2 regions of the Micromonospora sp. NPDC005174 genome follow, and region 1 is predicted to be linked to the other one. Evidence: riboswitches for the same ligand, from Rfam matches in the RefSeq annotation. Region 1 holds a riboswitch; the other holds the start of a gene.
What was found. Region 1 has a riboswitch for cobalamin ahead of ABZU91_RS17585 (CbtB domain-containing protein). Riboswitches for the same ligand answer to the same signal wherever they lie in the genome.
Positions count from the first base shown of each region.

Region 2: another riboswitch for cobalamin. It lies ahead of cobN (cobaltochelatase subunit CobN); the one in region 1 lies ahead of ABZU91_RS17585 (CbtB domain-containing protein).

Region 1 is NZ_JBEXIJ010000014.1:136,676-143,863, forward strand. Features, by position in the region: gene ABZU91_RS17570 (GH92 family glycosyl hydrolase) at 1-2,160, shown strand, start outside; gene ABZU91_RS17575 (histidine phosphatase family protein) at 2,346-2,975, opposite strand; gene ABZU91_RS17580 (CbtA family protein) at 2,972-3,748, opposite strand; gene ABZU91_RS17585 (CbtB domain-containing protein) at 3,739-3,942, opposite strand; cobalamin riboswitch at 3,977-4,116, opposite strand; cobalamin riboswitch at 4,271-4,489, shown strand; gene ABZU91_RS17590 (ribonucleoside-diphosphate reductase subunit alpha) at 4,681-6,999, shown strand; gene ABZU91_RS17595 (ribonucleotide-diphosphate reductase subunit beta) at 7,050-7,188, shown strand, end outside.
Region 2 is NZ_JBEXIJ010000010.1:96,067-103,254, reverse strand. Features, by position in the region: gene helR (RNA polymerase recycling motor ATPase HelR) at 1-1,529, opposite strand, end outside; gene ABZU91_RS14180 (hypothetical protein) at 1,654-2,187, opposite strand; gene ABZU91_RS14175 (hypothetical protein) at 2,261-3,022, opposite strand; gene ABZU91_RS14170 (RNA polymerase sigma factor) at 3,015-3,590, opposite strand; gene ABZU91_RS14165 (hypothetical protein) at 3,721-4,056, shown strand; cobalamin riboswitch at 4,397-4,526, shown strand; gene cobN (cobaltochelatase subunit CobN) at 4,809-7,188, shown strand, end outside.

The sequences.
Region 1 (7,188 bases):
GTCACCGGACCGGGCCTCGGCACCGCCACCGTCAGCGGCGGGCAGGACGCGTCCACGCTGTTCGACGACTCGTCCACCACCCAGCTCACCGCGTCGACGGGTACGCCGCGGATCGGCTGGACCGCCCGCGGCGGCCGGCAGAAGCCGACCTACTACACGCTCACCTCCGGCGCTGCCGCAGGTGATCCGGCGGACTGGCGGTTGCAGGGCTCCACCGACGGCCTCACCTGGAGCACCCTCGACTCCCGGGCGGGCGAGGTGTTCGCCTGGCGCAACCAGACCCGGCCGTTCCGGATCGACAAGCCCGGGCGGTACGCGCAGTTCCGCCTCGTCGTGACCAGGACGGTCGGCGGGGAGCGGCCGACCCTCGCCGAGATCGAACTGCTCGCCGGTGGCGACCTCGACCTGGCCGGCGGCGACATCACGGTGACCGCCACCGACGGCGCGCACGCGCTCTCCGGCGCACCCGCGACTGTGGCGCTGGCCACCGTCACCGGCGGCGTCGCCGACGACTACCGCGCGACGATCGACTGGGGTGACGGCTCACCGGCCACCGCGGGCACCCTGACCCTGAGTTCCCGGGCGGTCTACCGGATCAGTGGCGAGCACACCTACGCCACTCCCGGCTACCACCAGGCGACCGTCACGGTGACCGACGGCGTCGGCCAGGGCTCGGTGACGGTCGGCGTCGACGTCGCGTACGCGCCGGCGAACGGCCTCGCCGCGGCGTTCGACACCGTGTGCGTCGGCGACGAGGGCACCCTCGCGGCGGACTGCGACGCGAAGTCGTGGGCGTACTCGCGGGCCGCGCTCGCGGCGGCCGGTGTGACGCAGGGGCAGCGGCAGCAGGTGCCGGGCACGGCGCTGGGCTTCACCCTGCCGCAGATCCCGGCCGGGCAGCCGGACAACGCCACCGGCAACGGCGCGACGATCGACCTGCGCCTACCGTCCGATGCCCGGACGATCTCGTTCGTCGGCGCCGGCACGCAGGGCAACCAGAGCACCACCGGCACGGCGACGTTCAGCGACGGCAGCACCGCCGGCATCCCGATCCAGTTCAGTGACTGGACGCTGGGCGGCAACGCCAACGGCACCCCGTCGTACGGCAACATCGTTGTCGCGAAGTCCGCGTACCGGCTCAGTGGCACGAGCCGCGACGGCGCCCAGCCGTTCCTGTTCGCCACCGCGCCGTACCAGATCCCTGCGGGTAAGACGCTGGTCTCGGTGACCCTGCCGACGCAGACCGGCGATCCCCGCTCGGCGGGCCGGATTCACGTGTTCGCCGTCGCGGACGACGGCACGCCGGCCGCCGCGCTGGCGACCACCGCCCCGAGCGGCCAGAGCGTCGACGCCGGGCAGGTCCTCGCGGCGAACCTCGGGTCGGTCAGCGGCGGTGTCCCCGGCGCGACCGGCTACCGCGCCCGCGTCCAGTGGGGCGACGGCACGGTTCCGGACGACGCCACGGTCGGCGCGGACGGCGCGTTGAGCGGTCGGCACACCTACGCGGCGGAGGGCACCTACACGGTGCGCGTCACCGCGTGGGACACGCTGTCCAGCAGCACCGCCAGCTTCACCGTGACCGTCCGGCGGGCCGGAGCGCGCACCACTCTCGCGGTGTCCGGGACGCAGCCGGTCCTTGCCGGTGACGCGGTCACGGTCGTCGGCAGCGGGTTCGCCGCCGGCGAGCGGGTGACGGTGGGCCTGGCGGCCGGCACGACCCGTGACGTGACGGTCTCGGCGTCCGCGACGGGCACGATCCGCGCGGTCGTCGCGACCTCGGGGAACACGACACCGGGCCGGTACGCGGTCAGCGCCACCGGCGCGTCCTCGAGCACGCCGGCGACGGCCACCGTCCAGGTGACCGCCCCGCCGACGGGCCCGACCTACCAGCCGCGTCTGTCGTTGCCGACGGCGTCCGCACCGCGGGGCACGTCGATCACCGTCGACGGCTCCGGCTTCACGCCGAACGAGGCGATCGCGGTCAGCTTCGGCGACGGCCGTGGGGTCGGCACGGTACGCGCGAACGGTGACGGCGTCGTCGCCGGCGCGACAGTCAGCGTTCCGGATTCGGCGCGGCCGGGCGTGACCAGCGTGACGCTGTCCGGCGGCACGTCGGCGACGCCGGTGTCCCGACCGTTCACGGTCACCGGCGCGAAGTAGGCCGGGTACGACGCAGTCGGGCGGGCCGTGACACACGGCCCGCCCGACTGCGGTTCCGGGTCCACCCGGCCTCGACCCCGAGATGCACGTGCTTCGCGGGTCGCCCCTCGTGCGGCGGCCACCACTGGCGCTCCTCGCCGCCGGCGAGGCATGTCGGTTGTGCGGCACATACCTCAGAGTCATATTCATACCTCTGTGGTATGTCGCTCACCGGCTCTGTCGCCTGCCGAGGGTGACGGGGGCGCGCTCAGCCGGAGCTGCCATCGTCGGCCGTGGTCGGTGAGCCGGACGATCGCCAGCGGCGCGACGTCGAACTGCCGGTACGTCGCCAGTGGCAGATCCAGGGCGTGCACCAGCGCGACGCGGACCACGAGCGGGTGAGTGACCGCCGTGACCCGTCGACCGACGCCACGCTGGGCGTCCAGCCACCGACCGACGCGCTGGCGTAGCGCCGCGACCGACTCGCCACCGTGCGGTGCCGCGTCCGGGCTGGTCAGCCACTCATGCAGCGCCGCGGGCCGCGTCGCGGCGATGTCCTGAAGGGACCGACCGGCCCACTGCCCGTAGTCGCAGTCGGCAAGCGCCGACTCGACCGCGGGCGTCAGGCCGAGGGCGTACGCGGTCTGCACGGCCGCCGTCGCGGGACTGGACAGGCAGGCGTGGCCGTCGCCGGTCCGCCGGCCCGGGTCGACGGGGGACAGGGCGAGGGCGGCGCGCCGGCCGCCCTCGTCCAGGCTGTCGTTCCCGCCGAACCGGGCCTGCCGCAGGGCGGCGGTGTGCCCGTGGGCGACCAACCGCAGGCTGGTGGCGCTCACCCGGCCAGTCGTGCCTCGGCGACCGCGCGTTGGCGGTGCATCAGAGCGGCGAAGAGCAGACCGAGCCCGGTCCACAGCACCACCTGGGTGCCCAGGGAGGCGAGGCGGAAACTCCACAGCAGCGTCGCGGGGAAGTCACCGGGGACCTCCTGGAACGACGGCAGCACCACATAGGAGACGACGGTGACCAGCAGGAAACCGCCGACTGCCGCGCTGGCGCGGAGCCACACCGGCGAGTGCTCGCCGACCGAACGGTAGCCGAGCGAGCCCGACCAGACCGCGACCAGGCCGAGTACCACCATCAACAGGTAGGTGACCGTGCGCTGGTCGATGGTGGACGGGTCGCCGACGGCCGGAGGGTTCGGTGGGTACTTGAGGAACGGCACGATCACCACGCCGAGCAGCGCGCCGCCGGCCAGTAGCAGACCGCCCCGCCCGTCGTCGACGGCCCTGCGTCGCCGGCTCAGCAGGACGTACGCGGTGGCCAGCAGGCCGCCCATCGCGGCGCCGAACAGGCCGGTGGCCAGGAACAGGCCGCCGCGCTGGCCGTTGCGGCCGACCAGGGCGTCCTCGTCGTGCTGGTGCCCGTCGACGGGGGATTCGGCGTGCGTGGCAGCCGCCGCCTCCTCGATGGCGATGGCCGCCTCGACGTGCGGTTCGCCGACGACGTAGGCGAACGTTCCGGCGAGCAGGCCTGCCACCAGGCCGGCGAGCAGGCCGCGCAGCAGGACCGTGACGAACGAGGGTGCGGTGCCGGTGCCGGTCAGTGGCACGGGACACCGAGCAGGTGCCGACCGTCGTGCATCAACTCGTGCAGGTACATGCCGCTGCGGGAGACGGCCCCCTGGTCGAAGGCGACGAGGTAGGTCAGCAGGGCGAGCGCGGCGACCGTGGCCAGGACCGCCCACAGCAGACGGGTCGGGACAGCGGGGTGCACCAGCGGCTGGCTGGACGTGGAGCTGGACATGCGTGCACGAACCTCCTCGGGGATGACGCGTCCCCATCGCAAGGCTGCGGACGACCGAGCGTCCTGGCTCGCGACCCCCGAGTGGGGACCGCTCACAGTGGCGCGACCGCGCCGGATTCTCACCGGCTTCCCTCGCGTCGCCGCAGATAGTGGATCGACCGTATCGGTGCCGGTTCGGCTCAGTCAAGCCGGCGGCGACAGCCGGACGCGCTGCCGCCCGACGTGCGCTCACCGGCCGACTCGAAGGTGTCGACGGTGACCATCACCGTTGACCGCGACACGCCCGGACCCGACATGTGGGGTGTGACAAACGTGGTCCCCCCTATATATGGTGTCGACCGCAGCTGGTTCGGCCGCTCATCCCGAGTGGTCGAGGCAAGAGGGAACCCGGTGGGAATCCGGGACTGTCCCGCAGCGGTGAGTGGGAACGAGCGCCGCCATCAGCACTGGGCCACCAATCGGCCTGGGAAGCGACGGCCAGTAGGAGACCGGCTAGTCCCGGTCGCGCCCACGAGTCCGAAGACCTGCCAGCGCGCCGCGTACCCGACCCCGGGTGTGCGGCGGTCCGAGGCCGCGTGGGACGGCTGACGCCACCTGACCCACGCCGCGCCGGCGTGGCGTCCGACGGTGTCCGTCTCCTCGCGTCCGAGGACCGTGAGGTCTCGAACTCCCGAGGAGTGAGTGGTGACAGTCACCGAGGTGGTACCGGTCAGCGGCGAAGCCCTGCGGCGGACACCGATGCAGGTCCGCAAACGCGACGGCGGCACCGAGGCCGTCGACGTCAACAGGATCGTGCGGGCGGTCGAGCGGTGGGCCGACGACCTGACCGACGTCGACCCGATGCGGGTCGCCACCCGTACGATCAGCGGCCTCTACGACGGCGCGACGACGGCGGAGCTGGACCGGCTGTCCATCCAGACGGCAGCCGAGATGATCGGCGCGGAACCGCAGTACTCGCGCCTGGCCGCGCGCCTGTTGGCCGGCTATGTCGACAAGGAGGTCCGTCGGCAGGGCATCGCCTCGTTCAGCGCGGCGATCCGGGCCGGCCACGCCGTGGGCCTGATCGGCGACGAGACCGCCGCGTTCGTCAACGCGCACGCCGAGACCTTCGACAACGCCGTCGACGCCGACGGTGACCGTCGGTTCGAGTACTTCGGCCTGCGCACGGTCTACGACCGGTACCTGCTGCGTCACCCCACCTCAAGGTTGGTGCTGGAGACCCCGCAGTACTGGCTGCTGCGGGTGGCCTGCGGCCTGTCGCGTACGCCTGACGAAGCGATCGACTTCTACCGGCTCATGTCCAGCCTCGCCTATCTGCCCAGCTCACCGACGTTGTTCAACTCCGGCACCCGGCACACGCAGATGTCCTCGTGCTATCTGGTCGACTCGCCGCGCGACGAGCTGGACTCGATCTACGCGCGCTACGCCCAGGTCGCCAACCTGTCCAAGTTCGCCGGTGGCATCGGCATCGCGTACTCCCGGGTCCGGTCCCGCGGTGCGCTGATCCGGGGCACCAACGGGCAGTCCAACGGAATCGTGCCGTGGCTGCGCACACTGGACGCGAGCGTCGCCGCGGTCAACCAGGGCGGTCGACGCAAGGGCGCGGCCTGCGTCTACCTCGAGCCGTGGCACCCGGACATCGAGGAGTTCCTCCAGCTACGCGACAACACCGGCGAGGACGCCCGCCGTACCCACAACCTCAACCTGGCCAACTGGATTCCGGACGAGTTCATGCGCCGGGTCGAGGCGGACGAGATGTGGTCGCTGTTCGACCCCGACGAGGTGCCGGAACTGCCGGACCTGTGGGGGGAGCGGTTCGACGCCGCGTACCGGGCGGCCGAGGCGCAGGGTCGGTACGTGCGGCAGCTGCCGGCGCGTGAGCTGTACGGGAAGATGATGCGGACCCTGGCCCAGACCGGCAACGGCTGGATGACCTTCAAGGACGCGGCCAACCGGCTGTGCAACCAGACGGCCGAGCCGGGCAACGTGGTGCACCTCTCCAACCTCTGTACCGAGATCATCGAGGTGTCCAGCGACGCCGAGACCGCCGTGTGCAACCTCGGCTCGGTGAACGTCGCCGCCCACCTGAGCGACGACGGCATCGACTGGGAACGGCTGCGCGCCACGGTCCGTACCGCCGTGACGTTCCTCGACCGGGTCATCGACATCAACTACTACCCGACGCCGCAGGCGGCGGCGAGCAACCCCCGCTGGCGTCCGGTCGGGCTCGGGTTGATGGGGTTGCAGGACGTGTTCTTCGCGCTGCGGCTGCCGTTCGACTCGCCGGCCGCGCGGGAGCTGTCCACGCGGATCAGCGAGGAGCTGTACCTCACCGCGCTGGAGACCTCCGCCGACCTGGCCCGCCGGTTCGGGGCACACCCGGCGTTCGCGCAGACCCGTGCCGCGCGGGGGCGCCTGCAACCGGACCTGTGGGGTGTCGAGGGTACGCAGACCGCGCGCTGGGCCGCGCTGCGCCAGGAGGTCGAGGAGTACGGGCTGCGCAACTCGCTGCTGGTGGCGGTCGCCCCGACCGCGACGATCGCCTCGATCGCCGGCTGCTACGAGTGCGTCGAGCCGCAGGTGTCCAACCTCTTCAAGCGCGAGACCCTGTCGGGGGAGTTCCTCCAGGTCAACACCGCTCTGGTACGCGAGTTGAAGGCCCGTGGTCTGTGGACCGAGCAGATCCGGTCGGCGATCAAGCGGGCCGATGGCTCGGTGCAGTCGGTCGCGGAGCTGCCGGCCGACGTGCGGGAGCTGTTCCGCACCGCGTGGGAGCTGCCGCAGCGGGCGCTGATCGACCTGGCCGCTGCCCGCGCCCCGTTCATCGACCAGTCCCAGTCGCTGAACCTGTTCCTGGCCTCGCCCACCATCGGCAAGCTCTCCTCGATGTACCTGTACGCCTGGAAGTCCGGCCTGAAGACCACCTACTACCTGCGCTCGCGCCCCGCCACGCGTATCCAGCAGGCGACCGTCGCGGTGGTCACGCCGTCGACGGGCGACGCCGAGGCGTTGGCCTGCTCGCTGGAGAACCCCGAGTCGTGCGAGGCGTGCCAGTGACCGTCGCCGACCCCACCACCGACAGCACCGCCGACGCGAGGACCACACACATGCTGCTCGACCCCGGGATGGACCTCACGCTGCGTCCGATGCGTTACCCGCACTTCTTCGACCGGTTCCGGGACGCCATCCGCAACACGTGGACGGTGGAGGAGGTCGACCTGCACGCCGACCTCGCCGACCTGGACC
Region 2 (7,188 bases), on a different contig from region 1:
TCCTGCAGGTCCAGTTGGCGCAGGCTGGACAGCACGCCCTCGCCGTCGTCGTAGGTGTGCGCCTCGATCAGCTCGTCGACGACCGCCGCCATGCGGACCCGCTCGGTGGCGATCGTCGCCTCGCGTCGGCGGTTGCGCCGCGACGCCTCCGGGTCGCCGAGCCGCTGCCGCGCCGCGTCCAGCAGCGGCAGGTCGGCCACCGTCCACGCGCGGGCGTCGGCGCGCTGGAGCCGGCGGACGTCGTCGGGGGCGAGCCACGGGGCGCACCTGCGCAGGTACGCGGGCACGGACCACAGGTCCGCGACGATGTCGGTCGCGTCGAGCAGCGGCCAGGCACGGTTGATCGTCGTACGGAGTGTCGCGTCGCGCCGCAGCGTGGCGCGCACGGCGTCCTCCGGCTCGTCGCCGTCGTACCTGCCGAGCAGGATGTTCAGCAGCTCGTCCCAGATCTCGTCGCGGGCCTCGTTGTGCGGGGTGCCCGGTCCGGGCGCCTCGAACGCCTGGGCCCAGTCGTCCGCGCTCGGCCGGACGTCGGTGTCGCCGGCCGCGACCGTCAGCGCCGTCGTCGGCGGCTCCTCGTAGAACCGGACGGCCGCGTCGATCGCCCGTACCAGGTCCGCCGAGGCCTTGAGCCGCTCCACCTCGGGGTCGGTCTCGACCGCCGCCGAGGCGCCCTGGGGCACGAGGTCCCGCAGGGTGCAGGTCTGCACGTCGTCCTCGCCGAGGCTGGGCAGGACGTCGGCGACGTACGCCAGATAGGGCTGGTGCGGTCCGACGAACAGCACCCCGCCGCGGCGCTGTCGCAGGCGCGGGTCGGAGTAGAGCAGGTACGCGGTGCGGTGCAGGGCGACGACCGTCTTGCCCGTACCCGGGCCACCGTCGACGACGAGCGCGCCGTCCGACCCGGCCCGGATGATGGCGTCCTGGTCGGCCTGGATGGTGCCGAGCACGTCGCGCATCCGGGCCGACCGGTTGCCGCCGAGGCTGGCGATGAACGCCGACTGGTCGTCGAGCGCGGCGTGTCCCGCGAACCCGTCCGGGGTGAACACCTCGTCCCAGTAGTCGCTGATGCGGCCGAGCGTCCAGCGGTACCGACGTCGGCTCGCCAGGCCCATCGGGTTGGCGTGCGTCGCGCCGAAGAACGGCTCGGCCGCGGGGGAGCGCCAGTCGAGCAGCAGCCTTCGACCGTCGGCGGCGGTGAGACCGAAGCGTCCGATGTAGACCGGCGCGGGATCGTCCGCCTGGACGATGCGGCCGAGGCACAGGTCCAGACCGAACCGGCGCAGGGCGCGCAGGCGGCCGCTCAGGCGGCGGACCTCCTCGTCCCGGACCACCGCCTGGCGACCCTTGCCGGCGGGCGCCCGACGCTCGGCGTCGAGGCGGTCGGACAGGTCGGCGATCGACCGTGCGAGGCTCGCCGCGATCGCGGCGAAGTGTTGCTCGTCGCGGGCGATGAGAGCCGGGTCGGCCTTGGCGGCACGGTTCCCGGGCAGGTCGAACACACTGATCGCCGCCGACGACTCGTTCATCCGCATGGCTCCCGTTTCCGCAGGTCATGGCCTTGGACGGGCCATTCTGCGGGACACCGGGGGCCTTGCCGCAAGTCCCCCCATGCGGTATATGTTGGATATGGCGGGAGGGTCTTCCCCGTCCTCAGGGCTTCCGTTCGGCGTAGACGAGATCCATCGTGTCGGTGCGCCCGGCCCAGCGCAGGTCGAGATGCCAGCACCCCGCACGGGGCAGGTCGATGATCGACGGGCCCGGCCCCCCGGCGACCTCGCGGGTCACTACCGTGTCGGTGCCGTCCAGCCTGGCGGTGATCTCCAGCGTGGCCGACGCGGTCGTGGCCGGCGACGTCGTGGTGGGCCGCGCCACCCACAGGATCTTGTTGCTCGACCCGTCCGGTCGGACCTGGGCCAGCGGATCGCCGAACAGCACCGCCGCGATCTCGCCCCGCGCGCCGATGGTGTGCGGGGCGCGGGCGTCACCGGTGAACCCCGCGTCCGCCCAGTCGGGCAGCGTCCCCGTCTCGACCCGCGCCGTGCAGCCGGTCGCCGACGTTGTGGCCGGGCCGTCGGCGGGCGTCGCCGTGACCGAGCCGTCGGTCGACGTCTCCGGCCGGCCGGCGGCCGTGCAGGCCGTCAGCAGGAGGACCGTACCCAGTAGGAACCTGCCCCAGGTGACCATTGCGCTCCCTCTCGAAGAGACGTGTGCCCCGTACCAGGGGGACACCGCTTGGGCCGCGCAGGTTCCGGGAAAGTTAGAGCAGCGACTCGGCGATCGCCACCGCCGCGGCTCGCGTGCGCGCGCCCTCCAGGCGGTAGGTCACCCCGCCCTGCTCCCAGATCAGGGTCGGCGCCGCGAGCCGGGCGGTCTCCTGACGGATCTGGCCCGACCGGTCGACGTAGGACAGCACGTGGGGACCGTCGACCCAGATGGCGAAGTCGCCGTCGACCTGCGTCCACTCCGTTCCCGCACGGCTGGTCCGTTTGTGGAACGCGAGGTCGAGGCGACCGTCGAACGCGTCGAGGCGCAGCGAGCCACCGTCGTAGAGCAACGTCGCCACCCGGTACGCGCCAGTGCCGTCGGGATCGGCGATCGACACCCGCTCCGGCGGACCGAGCGCGGGCGGCACACGGATCGGGAAGCGCACCGCCCGTCGCGCCTCGTCGAGGCCCACCGTCCGCAGCGACGGCAGGGGTGACGGCTCGCCGCCGGGCGACGACGGCGTCGGCGACGTGGCGATCTCGACGCCCGCGAAGCGCAGCACCTCCCCGACGGCGTCGGCGACGGCGGCGCGCGTCGGCGGCAGCGCCGCGACCAGCAGGGCCACGAGCGTCGCCGCGGCGAGGGACCGCCATCGACGCCGTCCGCGTACGTCGCGCACGAGACGGTCGTGTACGCGTGCGGTCACGTCCGGCGCGTCCGGCGTCGCCAGCCAGGCGCCGAGGTCGTGCAGCTCCGCTTCGAGGCCGCGCAGCTCCGCGTCGAGGTCGCCGGCGTTTCGGCCGAGGTCATCCATGGTGCGCCTCCTCGTCGACGAGCAGGGCGCGCAGTTTCGCCAGCGCCCGCGAGGTCCGCGACTTCACCGTTCCCCGGGGCCAGCCCAGCATGACGCCCGTCTCCTGCTCGCCGAGGTCGAGGAGGAACCGACAGACGATCACCTCGCGGTCCCGTTCCGGCAGTTGGCGCAGGGCCGCCACCAGCTGGGCGCGGCGCTCACCGGCGAGGACCGCGCCGACCGCGTCGTCCCCGGCGATCGCGGGCGAGTGGGTCGCCGCCGCCCGCAGGACCAGGCCGTCCCGGCGCGAGCGGGACCGGTGCAGGTTGCGGGTCTCGTTGGCGACGATCGCGAGCAGCCAGGAGCGGAAGGACGCCTCCCCCCGGTACCGGGACAGCTTGCGGTACCCCTTCACGAACGCCTCCTGGACGACGTCCTCGGAGTCCGGTCCCGCGCCGAGCAGCACCGCCGTCCGGTACGCGGACGCGGTGTGCCGGGCGACCAGGAGGTCGTACGCCTCCAGGTCACCGGCTCGGGCGCGGGTGACGAGCACGTCGTCGTCCAGGGGAACCTCCGGTTTGGCTCGCACTGCTGACACCGCTCGCGCGTGTCGGGTTCCGCCCGGGACCCGGTGAGTCAGATTTTTCCCACCCGCCGTGCAGCGTATTGCCAGGAATCGGTGCTGAACTGGAGGTGGCGTCGAAGGAGAGGGGCTGGGCATGGGCTGGTTCAACCGGCGGTCACGAGGCGCCGAGGCGACCCCGACGAAGCTGGACCGCGAGGCCACCCGGGACGACCTCGCCGCGTTGGAGGCGTTCGTCGCCAGCCGGCGCGGGGTGGAGTTCTACCTGGAGCCGGAGACCACCGCCACCGACACCACAGTGGTCGCGATCGCCTACGACGGTGAGTGGATCCGCCGCCGCACCGGCACACCCCGGGCGGCCGGCGACATCGCCCGCAAGCACGCGGTGCCGCTGTACGAGGCGGCCCGCACCGGCTATCCGGAGCGGATGCGGGTGTGGAATCGGGCACACCCGGAGCGCCACGCCCGCTGAGACACATCCGGCCGCAAGCCCACCCCCGTCCTGCCGCCGACGCGGGCCAGGGGGCTCTGCGCATCCTTTGCTCTGCTTCACCAGAGGCGCCAGTGCGACCCCGTCCGCGTTGCCGGTAGGGAAGCAGAGCAAAGGATGTCGGGCAGGGGCCGCGGGCAGCGAGGTGCGAGGCATCCGGGTGCGGGTAGCGAGGTGGCGAACAGCAGGGCGGGCATCGAGGCGGGGGCATCGGCGGCGGTGTCCACCGCCGCAGCTCGGCGACGCGCGCCTGCTGGGCGGGCCGGAGCGGCGTTGACCCGCAGCGTGGGGGTGTGGCAGCATTCGCGGCCTGACGGCAGTGAAGGAAGTCGGTGCGAATCCGACGCGGTCCCGCCACTGTCACCGGGGAGCGATCCCCCCTCGTGAGTCACGGCCGTGTGTCTGCGGTTGGAAGGCCGGGGGAGAGCATCGATCCGGAAGCCAGGATACTTCGGCCGTCGGGACGTACCCCAGGGCGTGGACACCCGAGGAGGACCCGATGACGCTTGGCGTCTCCATCATCGACGGCTGCTGCCGTTCCCCGCACCGCGGCTGTGCCGCCGCCGCGATCGGCATCGACTCCATTCACCGCTGAGTTCCGCGCCACGCCACCCGTCGCCGCCGGCCTCGCGCCGGTGAGCGGTCCGGGTCGCGGTGCCCGCTGAACCCCGCGCCCATCCCACGTCGCCCGCTCGCTGCCGCGAGCGCGTCGACGTCACCGTCCGGAGCGTGCCGTGCGCATTCTGCTGCTCTCCACCGCCGACACCGACCTGCTGGCCGCCCGCGCCAGCAACGCCGAGTACCGGCTCGCCAACCCCGCCCGCGTGGCGGCCGACGAGGTGCCCGCCCTGCTCGACGGGGTCGACCTCGTCGTCGTACGCCTGCTCGGGGGTCGGCAGGCGTGGCCGGGCGGCCTCGACGCGGTGCTCGCCGGGGGCGTACCCACCGTCGTGCTCGGCGGCGAGGCGCTGCCGGACGCGGAGCTGATGGCGGTCTCCACGGTCCCGGCCGGGGTCGTCGCCCAGGCGCTGTCGTACCTGGTCGAGGGCGGACCGGACAACCTCGGGCAGCTGGCCCGGTTTCTCTCCGACACCGTCCTGCTCACCGGCGAGGGGTTCGCCCCGCCCGCGCCCACCCCGGCGTACGGCGTGCACGGCGACCATCCGAGCGACCCGCAGCGGCCCACCATCGGGATCGTCTTCTACCGGGCACACGCCCTCGCCGGCAACACCGCGTTCGTCGACGTGCTCGCCGACGCGGTCCGCGCTGCCGGCGGCAACCCCCTGCCGATCTTCTGCGGCTCGCTGCGCGGGCTGACCACCGGCGCCGGTCCGCTCGGGCTGTTCGCCCGCTGCGACGCGCTGCTGGTCACCGTGCTCGCCGCCGGTGGCGCGGTCGCCGCCGATGCCTCCAGCGGCGGTGACGAGGACGCCTGGGACGTCGGCGCGCTCGCCGCCCTGGACGTGCCGGTCATCCAGGCGCTCTGCCTGACCAGCACCCGCGAGCAGTGGGCCGCCAGCGACGCGGGGCTGTCCCCCTTGGACGCGGCGATGCAGGTGGCCATCCCCGAGTTCGACGGCCGGATCGTCACCGTGCCGTTCTCGTTCAAGCAGATCGACGCCGACGGGCTCTCGGTGTACGCGGCCGACCCCGAGCGGGCCGCCCGCGTGGCCGGGATCGCGGTGCGGCACGCCCGCCTGCGGTACGTGCCCACCGCCGACAAGCGGATCGCCGTGGTGCTCAGCTCGTACCCCACCAAGCACTCCCGGGTCGGCAACGCGGTCGGGCTGGACACCCCGGCCTCGGCGGTCCGGCTGTTCGCCGCGCTCGCCGAGGCGGGCTACGACCTGGGCGACGCGCCGCCGCCCGACGACGGTGACGCGCTGATCCACGCGCTGATCGCCGCCGGTGGTCACGACGTCGAGTGGCTGACGCCGGAGCAGTTGGCCGCCGCCGAGGCCCGGATACCGGGGCAGACGTACCGGCGGTGGTTCGAGGCGGTCCCGGCCGAGCTGCGCGAGCGGATGCGGGAGCACTGGGGGGAGCCGCCCGGCGAGCTGTACACCGAGGGCGGCGACATCGTGCTGGCCGGGCTGCGGTTCGGCAACGTGGCGCTGCTCATCCAGCCGCCACGCGGGTTCGGGGAGAACCCGATCGCCATCTACCACGACCCGGACCTGCCGCCGAGCCATCACTACCTGGCCGCGTACCGCTGGCTCGCCGCCCCGGTCGCGGACGGCGGCTTCGGCGCGGACGCCGTGGTGCACCTGGGCAAGCACGGCACCCTGGAATGGCTGCCCGGCAAGGGCCTCGGCCTGGCCGCCGACTGCGCGCCCGACGCCGTCCTCGCGGACCTGCCGCTGGTCTACCCGTTCATCGTCAACGACCCCGGCGAGGGCACCCAGGCCAAGCGACGGGCACACGCCGTCGTCATCGACCACCTGGTGCCGCCGATGGCCCGCGCCGAGACCTACGGCGACCTGGCCAAACTGGAGCAACTGCTCGACGAGTACGCCACCGTGCAGGCGCTCGACCCGGCCAAGGTGCCGACCGTGCGGGCGCAGATCTGGGACCTGGTACGCGCCGCTGAGCTGCACCACGACCTGCACACCGAGGCGATGCCCGACGCGGACGACTTCGACGACTTCGTGCTGCACCTCGACGGCTACCTGTGCGAGGTCAAGGACGTGCAGATCCGCGACGGGCTGCACATCCTCGCCGACGCGCCCACCGGTGAGCCGCGGGTCAACCTGGTGCTCGCCGTGCTGCGCGCCCCGCAGATCTGGGGCGGCGCCCACGCCCTGCCCGGCCTGCGGCAGGCTCTCGCCACCGCGTACGGCCTCGACGAACAGGACCTGCTCGCCACGCCGGGCCAGCGGATCGCGCTGCCCACGGCGCTGACCGACGCGGTGGACGGGCCGGCCGGCACCGCCGCCGACGCGATCGACCTCATCGAAGGGCTCGCGCGCCGGCTGGTCGTCGGCATGGAGACCCTGGACTGGGCGGTGGACGCGGCCGACGCCGTCGTCGCCGAGGTGACCGGCCAGTCGATCCCGCAGGTCGCAGCCGTGCTGCGCTTCGCCGGCACGGAACTGGTGCCCCGACTGGATCGCA